2 linked regions of the Kordia sp. SMS9 genome follow. The protein of the gene in region 1 interacts with the protein of each later gene in a pairwise test. Links are inferred from orthologs where the notes say so. Each region holds a gene or a part of one and is shown on either strand. Other genes may lie near its edges.

Evidence for each region. Proteins that work in one complex are often made in the same cells at the same time.
Region 2: the proteins of KORDIASMS9_RS16045 (region 1) and dnaE interact in binary tests that used the Escherichia coli proteins (3 or more experiments, as listed by UniProt). The link is inferred for Kordia sp. SMS9 from one-to-one orthologs.

The regions. Positions count from the first base shown.
Region 1 is NZ_CP031153.1:3,793,003-3,795,813, forward strand. The notes cover bases 17-2,754. They hold KORDIASMS9_RS16045 (PolC-type DNA polymerase III), read left to right. Parts: upstream 17-927; coding sequence 928-1,581; downstream 1,582-2,754. Other genes in these bases: KORDIASMS9_RS16040 (DUF294 nucleotidyltransferase-like domain-containing protein), read left to right, coding at 17-926; mnmE (tRNA uridine-5-carboxymethylaminomethyl(34) synthesis GTPase MnmE), read right to left, coding at 1,583-2,754. Also shown: more of KORDIASMS9_RS16040, read left to right, coding at 1-16; more of mnmE, read right to left, coding at 2,755-2,811. UniProt on the Escherichia coli protein: DNA polymerase III is a complex, multichain enzyme responsible for most of the replicative synthesis in bacteria. The epsilon subunit contain the editing function and is a proofreading 3'-5' exonuclease.
Region 2 is NZ_CP031153.1:2,088,019-2,093,051, forward strand. Bases 73-5,032 are described here. They hold dnaE (DNA polymerase III subunit alpha), read left to right. Parts: upstream 73-449; coding sequence 450-4,832; downstream 4,833-5,032. Other genes in these bases: KORDIASMS9_RS09035 (30S ribosomal protein S16), read right to left, coding at 73-114; KORDIASMS9_RS23160 (hypothetical protein), read right to left, coding at 151-288; KORDIASMS9_RS09045 (HAD family hydrolase), read left to right, coding at 5,003-5,032. Outside these bases: more of KORDIASMS9_RS09035, read right to left, coding at 1-72; more of KORDIASMS9_RS09045, read left to right, coding at 5,033-5,033. UniProt on the Escherichia coli protein: DNA polymerase III is a complex, multichain enzyme responsible for most of the replicative synthesis in bacteria. This DNA polymerase also exhibits 3' to 5' exonuclease activity. The alpha chain is the DNA polymerase catalytic subunit.

The sequences.
Region 1 (2,811 bases):
ACTTTGTCTCCAAATTAGTTGCTGCGATTAATGATGCTATTACGCAACGGATTATTGAATTTGCGTTGGCAAAAATGGACACAAAACCACCTGTAAAATTTGCGTGGTTAGCAATAGGAAGTCAGGGAAGAGAAGAGCAATTGTTGATGACGGATCAAGATAATGCGTTGGTGTTTGAAGATGTTGCAACGGATCTTTATGAAGCTACGAAATCCTACTTTCTGAAACTTTCGGAGATGATCAATAAAAGTTTAGAAATGGTAGGTTTTGAATTGTGTCCTGCACAGATGATGAGTAATAATCCAAAATGGTGCAATTCGGTTTCGGAATGGTCACAGCAATTTAGCCGTTGGATTTCCATGCCCGATCAAGATAACTTAATGCTTTGTACAATATTTTTTGATTACGCTCAAGTGTACGGAGATGCAACATTGGTGCAGCAACTTTCTGAACATATTTTTAAAAGTATTGAAGCTTATGACATCTTTTTAACGTATTTGGGGAGAAATGCATTGCAAAATCCGCCGCCATTAAGTTTTTTTAGACAGTTTTTGGTAGAAGATGATGGCGCACATAAAGATGAGTTTGATATCAAAGCACGCGCCATGATGCCATTGGTAGATGCTGCACGACTGTTGATCTTATCTCACAATATCAAATCCATCAACAATACTTTAGAACGTTATGAAAAATTAGCGGAACTAGAACCTCAAAATAAAGACACCTATCTTTTTTGCATGGAAGCCTATAAAAATCTTTTACGTTTTAGAACGCACCACGGATTAGCAAATGGTAATTCTGGTCGCTTTATAGATTTAGCAGCACTTACCAAAAGGGAACGATTGCGATTGAAACGCAGTTTTAAAGCAATTAAAGAAATACAAGAGTTGATCAAAGTACGTTTCAAACTCTCTCAATTATTATAATATGAATTGGTTTAGACGCAAATCGTATCCTGAGTTTTGGAATACTTACAGTTCCTATTTTAAAACATCACAAGAACAACAACTTGAACACATTCGATTTGTGGTGTTTGATACCGAAACCACAGGTTTGGACACGAAAAAAGACAGAATACTTTCCATAGGTTGTATTGCTGTGGAAGGTTTAAAAATAAAAGTAGCGGATCAATTAGAAACCTATGTAATACAAGACATATTCAATAGTGAAACGGTAAAAATACACGGTTTACTCAAAGAAGGGAAGCTGACCAAAATTGACGAATTGGAAGCTGTACAACAGTTTCTAGCGTATGTCAAAGATGCAGTATTGGTAGCGCACCATGCGGCATTTGATGTTGCAATGATCAATAATGCGTTGCGAAGACTTGAATTGCCAAAACTGAAAAACAAAACGTTGGACACGGGACATTTATTTCAAAAAACGAAATTAGACACTAGCAAAGCACATTTCAGTCTCGACGAGCTTTCCAAACGTTTCAACATTCCCTTGCACGACAGACACACTGCTTCAGGTGATGCGTATATTACGGCATTGCTGTTTTTAAAAATCCTTTCAAAACTAACCGCGAGAGATCAATTAACATTGAAAGATCTATTAAGACCTGTGAGAGTTATATAAATTACTTCCCAATACAAAAATTCGCAAAAATATTCCCTAACAAATCGTCACTCGTAATTTCTCCGGTGATTTCTCCGAAATGATACAACGCTTGTCGAATATCAATCGCCATGAGATCGCTTGATAAGCCAGATTCCAATCCGTAATGGACTTTGTCAATTTCTTCCAAAGCTTTGAGCAAAGCATCGTAATGACGTGTATTGGTAATGATGGTTTCATTATTTCGCAACGCACCAGTATTGACAAATGAAACGAGTTTTTCTTTTAAAGAATCCACACCGATATTTTCTTTGGCAGATAAAATATGAATGTTTTCAATTTCTGATTGTAATTGCTCAATTTGTGGCTTTTTGAGCATGTCAGTTTTATTCGCAACAATAACAAGCGGCTTTTGCGGATATTTATTTTTGATTTTTCCAATTTCAGTTTGCAACACTGCCAAACTGTCGACTGTCAACTGTGAACTGTCAATCAAATAAATAACAACTTGTGCTTGTTCAATTTTTTCAAAAGTTTTCTGAATTCCGATGCTTTCCACAACGTCTTTCGTTTCGCGAATTCCCGCAGTATCAATAAATCGGAAGGAAATTCCGTCAATGATCAATTCGTCTTCAATCGTATCACGCGTTGTTCCTGCGATGTCGGAAACAATGGCGCGTTCTTCGTTCAATAGGGCATTTAGTAAAGTAGATTTTCCCACATTCGGTTCGCCCACAATCGCGACGGGAATTCCGTTTTTGATTACGTTTCCAACCGCAAACGAATCAATTAAACGTTTTAGGACGAATTGAATGCGTTGAATCAAAGTTTTAAACTGTGTACGATCGGCAAATTCTACATCTTCTTCGGCAAAATCGAGTTCCAATTCTATCAACGAAGCAAAGTTTAAGAGTTCTTCACGCAAGTTTTTGATTTCATTGCTAAATCCGCCACGCATTTGCTGCATTGCCAATTGGTGTGATGCTTCGGAATCGCTCGCAATCAAATCTGCTACAGCTTCCGCTTGTGATAAATCGAGTTTTCCATTTAAAAATGATCGCAAGGTAAATTCTCCTGCATTCGCGTTTCTACAGCCATTTCGCAATAATAATTGAATGATTTGTTGTTGAATGTACACCGAACCGTGACAGGAAATTTCAATAGTATTTTCGCCGGTGTACGAGTTTGGCCCTTTAAACAAAGACACTAAAACCTCATCCAAATAGCGATTGTCATCTATAATATGACCTA
Region 2 (5,033 bases), 1.7 Mb from region 1 along the record:
ACCTAATTTCTCTAAATATCTACCATCTCTTTTTGCACGCGAATCTGCGGCAACAATCCAGTAAAAAGGTTTCCCTTTTTTACCATGTCTCTGTAATCTAATTTTAACAGGCATAAAAAAATTAATTTGTGAGGTTCACGACCTCGATTATTAATAAGGCTGCAAAAATACTATTATTTCTGAAACACAACTACTTAAATCCACTTTTTTTGGTATTTCCGCACGAAAAAATGCGGTCGTGTATTCGATAGACGCTTTTTTAGCCGCAAAAATAGTTAATAACTTCATGGTTTCTATTTTAGAAATGCTAATTTATACCTATTAATTTAGTTTATACTGAGCGCAGTCGAACGTACTCAACCACTAATACGGTGTTCATAACTTCATCCAGAAAACAGGAAAAAAAATTGTAATTTTAGCACTGCAAATTCTTCCATACACCAAACTATATGTACTTAATATTTGATACCGAAACCACAGGGTTGCCAAAACGTTGGGACGCGCCAATTTCTGATACAGACAACTGGCCAAGATGTATCCAAATCGCTTGGCAATTGCATGACGAATTGGGAAACCTCATCGAACATCAAGACTACTTAGTCAAGCCCGAAGGTTTTAACATTCCGTACGATGCTGAGAAAATTCACGGAATTTCTACCGAATTGGCAGCCGAACAAGGATTTTCATTGCAAGAAGTCTTGGCAAAATTCAACATTGCACTGTCCAAAGCAAAATTTATTGTAGGACAAAATGTAGGTTTTGATGTCAACATTATGGGTGCAGAATTCTATCGCGAAAACGTTGCAAACAATCTGCAAGAGTTACCTGTATTAGATACCTGTACGGAAGATACAGCGAGTTTATGTCAATTGCCAGGAGGACGATTTGGTAAATTCAAACTACCCACACTAACCGAATTACACAATTATTTGTTCGGAGTTGGTTTTGGAGAAGCACACAACGCAACCGCCGATGTGGAAGCAACCACGCGTTGTTTCTTAGAACTCATCCGAAGAAAACAATATACGATTGAGCAATTAGATGTTTCACCAGATTATTTTGAACGCTTTTCGGAAAACAATCCGCAGCCAATTGAAATGATCGGATTGAAGCACATCAATCTCAAAAAGGCTTCTGAAAAAATACGAAAGCGACTCGAAAAAGAGCAAGGCGGAAGCGGAATTTCACAACAAGAAATAAACGAAAACCTTGAAGCCTTAAAAAATGCACCGTTTTCACACTTGCACAATCATTCGCAATTCTCAGTATTACAATCCACATCTAGTATTAGCGATTTAGTAAAAGCCGCTGGAAAATACAACATGCAAGGTGTCGCCATGACCGATCATGCCAACATGATGGGCGCGTTTCACTTTGTAAAGGAAGTGAGTAATTACAACAAAGGCATCAAAGCAAAAATTGCGGAAGCAGCCGAAAAAGGAGAAACCACCGATGCGCAACTTCTAAAACCAATTGTAGGTTGTGAATTCTTTGTGTGTGAAGATCATTTAGATAAAACCCGAAAAGACAACGGATATCAAATTGTACTCATCGCCAAAAACAAAAACGGCTATCACAATTTGGCAAAAATGTCTTCCATCGGATACACAAAAGGATTTTACTACGTACCGCGAATTGACAAAAAAGTCATTGAACAGTACAAAGAAGATATTATTGTATTGACGGGAAATTTGTATGGTGAAGTGCCAAACAAAGTATTAAACATAGGAGAAACACAAGCGGAAGAAGCATTGCTTTGGTGGAAAGAAACCTTTCAAGACGACTTGTATGTCGAAATCATGCGTCACAATCAAGAAGATGAAAATCGTGTGAATGAAGTATTGGTCAAATTGGCTAAAAAGCATGAAATCAAACTGGTGGCTACCAATAATACGTATTACATTGCTCAAGAAGATGCCACTGCGCATGATGTTTTACTATGTGTGAAAGATGGCGAAAAACAAGCCACACCCATAGGTCGCGGACGTGGTTATCGCTATGGATTGCCAAATCAAGAATACTATTTCAAGTCGCCAGACGAGATGAAAACCTTGTTTAAAGATTTGCCAGAAACCATACTTTCCATACAAGAAGTTGTCGACAAGGTAGAACCATTTGAGTTAGCTCGTGATGTATTATTACCTGCATTCGACATTCCAGAAGAATTCCAGTTTGAAGAAGACAAACACGACGGTGGAAAACGCGGAGAAAACAAATACTTACGACACTTAACGTACGAAGGTGCGAAAAAAAGATATGGCGAAATTACACCAGAAATTGAAGAACGACTCGATTTTGAACTTGCAACCATTGAAAATACAGGATATCCAGGGTATTTCTTAATTGTAGAAGATTTTATCCGCGAAGCGCGAAACATGGACGTTTCGGTTGGTCCAGGTCGTGGATCGGCAGCAGGTTCGGTAGTTGCCTACTGTTTGTGGATTACAAATATTGATCCGATGTTGTACGATCTGCTTTTTGAGCGTTTCTTAAATCCGGATCGTGTGTCCATGCCCGATATTGATATTGACTTTGATGATGAAGGTCGCGGTCGCGTAATGCAATACGTAATTGATAAATATGGAGAAAATCAAGTAGCACAAATCATTACGTACGGAACCATGGCAGCAAAATCGTCCATTCGTGATACCGCACGTGTGTTAGATTTGCCACTGAACGAAGCAGACCGAATCGCCAAATTGATTCCAAATACGAAACTGGCAAAGATTTTTGGAAAATCGGAAGCAGAACTCAAACAAAAATTTAGAGCTGAAGAAGTTCTACTCATCAATGAATTGGTGAATATTTCGGAAGAAGATGATTTGGCTGCGGAAACTGTGAACATGGCACGCGTGTTAGAAGGTTCAGTCCGTAATACGGGAATTCACGCGTGTGGCGTCATCATTACACCCGATGATATTACGAAGTTCGTTCCGGTCGCGTTGGCGAAAGATTCAGACATGTACTGTACACAATTTGATAACTCGGTGGTGGAAGATGCAGGTCTGCTAAAAATGGACTTTTTAGGACTGAAAACGCTGACGCTGATCAAAGATACGGTCAAGCTTGTTAAGTACAAACACGATGTTGAGATTGACATTGAGAACATTCCGCTTGACGACGAAAAAACATACGAGTTATTCCAACGAGGAGAAACGGTAGGCGTGTTTCAGTACGAATCGCCCGGAATGCAAAAGCACATGAAATCGCTCAAACCGACAACGTTTGCCGATCTCATTGCAATGAATGCCTTGTATCGTCCGGGACCGATGGAATACATTCCGAGTTTTATTCGCAGAAAACACGGAGAAGAAGATATTGAGTACGATTTAGATGCGTGTCAAGAATACTTAGAAGAAACCTACGGAATTACAGTCTATCAAGAGCAAGTGATGTTGCTGTCGCAGAAATTGGCCGATTTTACCAAAGGTGAAGCCGATGTCTTGCGTAAAGCGATGGGGAAAAAGCAAAAAGCCGTACTGGATAAAATGAAGCCTAAGTTTATCTCGCAAGCTTCTGAAAAAGGACATGCCGAAGACAAACTAGAGAAAATTTGGAAAGATTGGGAAGCATTTGCAGCGTATGCCTTCAACAAATCGCATTCTACTTGTTACGCTTGGATTGCCTATCAAACGGCGTATTTAAAAGCACATTATCCTGCGGAATACATGGCGGCGGTACTTTCCAACAACATGAATGATATTAAAACGATTACCTTCTTTATGGAAGAATGTAAACGTATGAAATTGGAAGTTTTAGGTCCTGATGTGAATGAATCGTTCTATAAATTTACGGTAAACGACCAAGGTGCGGTGCGTTTTGGAATGGGCGCAATCAAAGGTGTGGGACATGGTGCTGTAAAAACCATCGTGAAAGAACGTTCGGAAGGAAAATACAAATCGGTATTTGATCTGGCAAAACGAATAGATTTGCGCGCAGCCAATAAAAAAGCTTTTGAAAACTTAGCCTTAGCGGGCGGATTTGACTCGTTTGGCGATACACACAGAGCGCAATATTTCCATACAGAAAATGATGCGGTTACTTTTTTAGAAAAAGCCGTGAAATACGGTGCAAAATATCAAGAAAATAAAAACTCTGCACAAGTAAGTTTGTTTGGTGAAGCCAGCGAAGTGCAAATTGCTGAGCCACAAGTGCCGCCATGTGAAGAATGGGGAACGATGGAGAAACTAGCGCGTGAAAAAGAAGTGGTAGGAATTTATATTTCGGGACATCCGTTGGACGATTTTAAAGCGGAAATGGACTATTTCTGTAATGGCGATTTAACCTGTTTTTCTAAAATGGAAGAATTTGTGAATCGTGAAATTTCTTTTGGTGGCGTTGTGACAGAAGTGCAACACCGAGTTTCCAAAAACGGAAAAGGTTGGGCATTATTTACGGTGGAAGATTATACAAATTCGCATGAATTTAGAATCTTTGGAGAAGAATATTTAAAGTTTCGTCATTTCTTTGTGCCGAATTCATTCGTCTATATCAAAGCGTTCATTCGAGAAGGTTGGATCAATCGTGATACAGGAAAACGTGGCGATCCAAGATTGCAATTCAATTCGATGCAATTGTTGCAAGATGTGATGGAAACTGCGGCAAGAAAGCTTACGATTCAACTAGATGTAAATAAACTAAAAGAAAACACACTCGATTTTATCAACGAAATTTTAGACACACACAAAGGCGATAAATCATTACATTTTACCTTATACGAGCGTAATGAAAAAATAAAATTACAAGCACCCAGCAAAAAGAAAAAAGTAAATATTACGCAGGAATTATTGGATGCGTTGGCAGAAGAAGATATTTTGTATAAAATTAACTGATGACGTTTATTTGCTAAATGCTAAATGTTGAATTATCTGTAAAACGATTGAATTCGCGCAAATTTTTATTAATATTGAGAGTATTCAAAGAAGATTTCGATGCAATTTTTCTTCGTTTCACTCCGAAAAAACACTCGATCAAACGTTTGGTAAATTAACTGTAAAGAGTTATGAAAAAAGAAAACCTGCTCGTTTTTGATA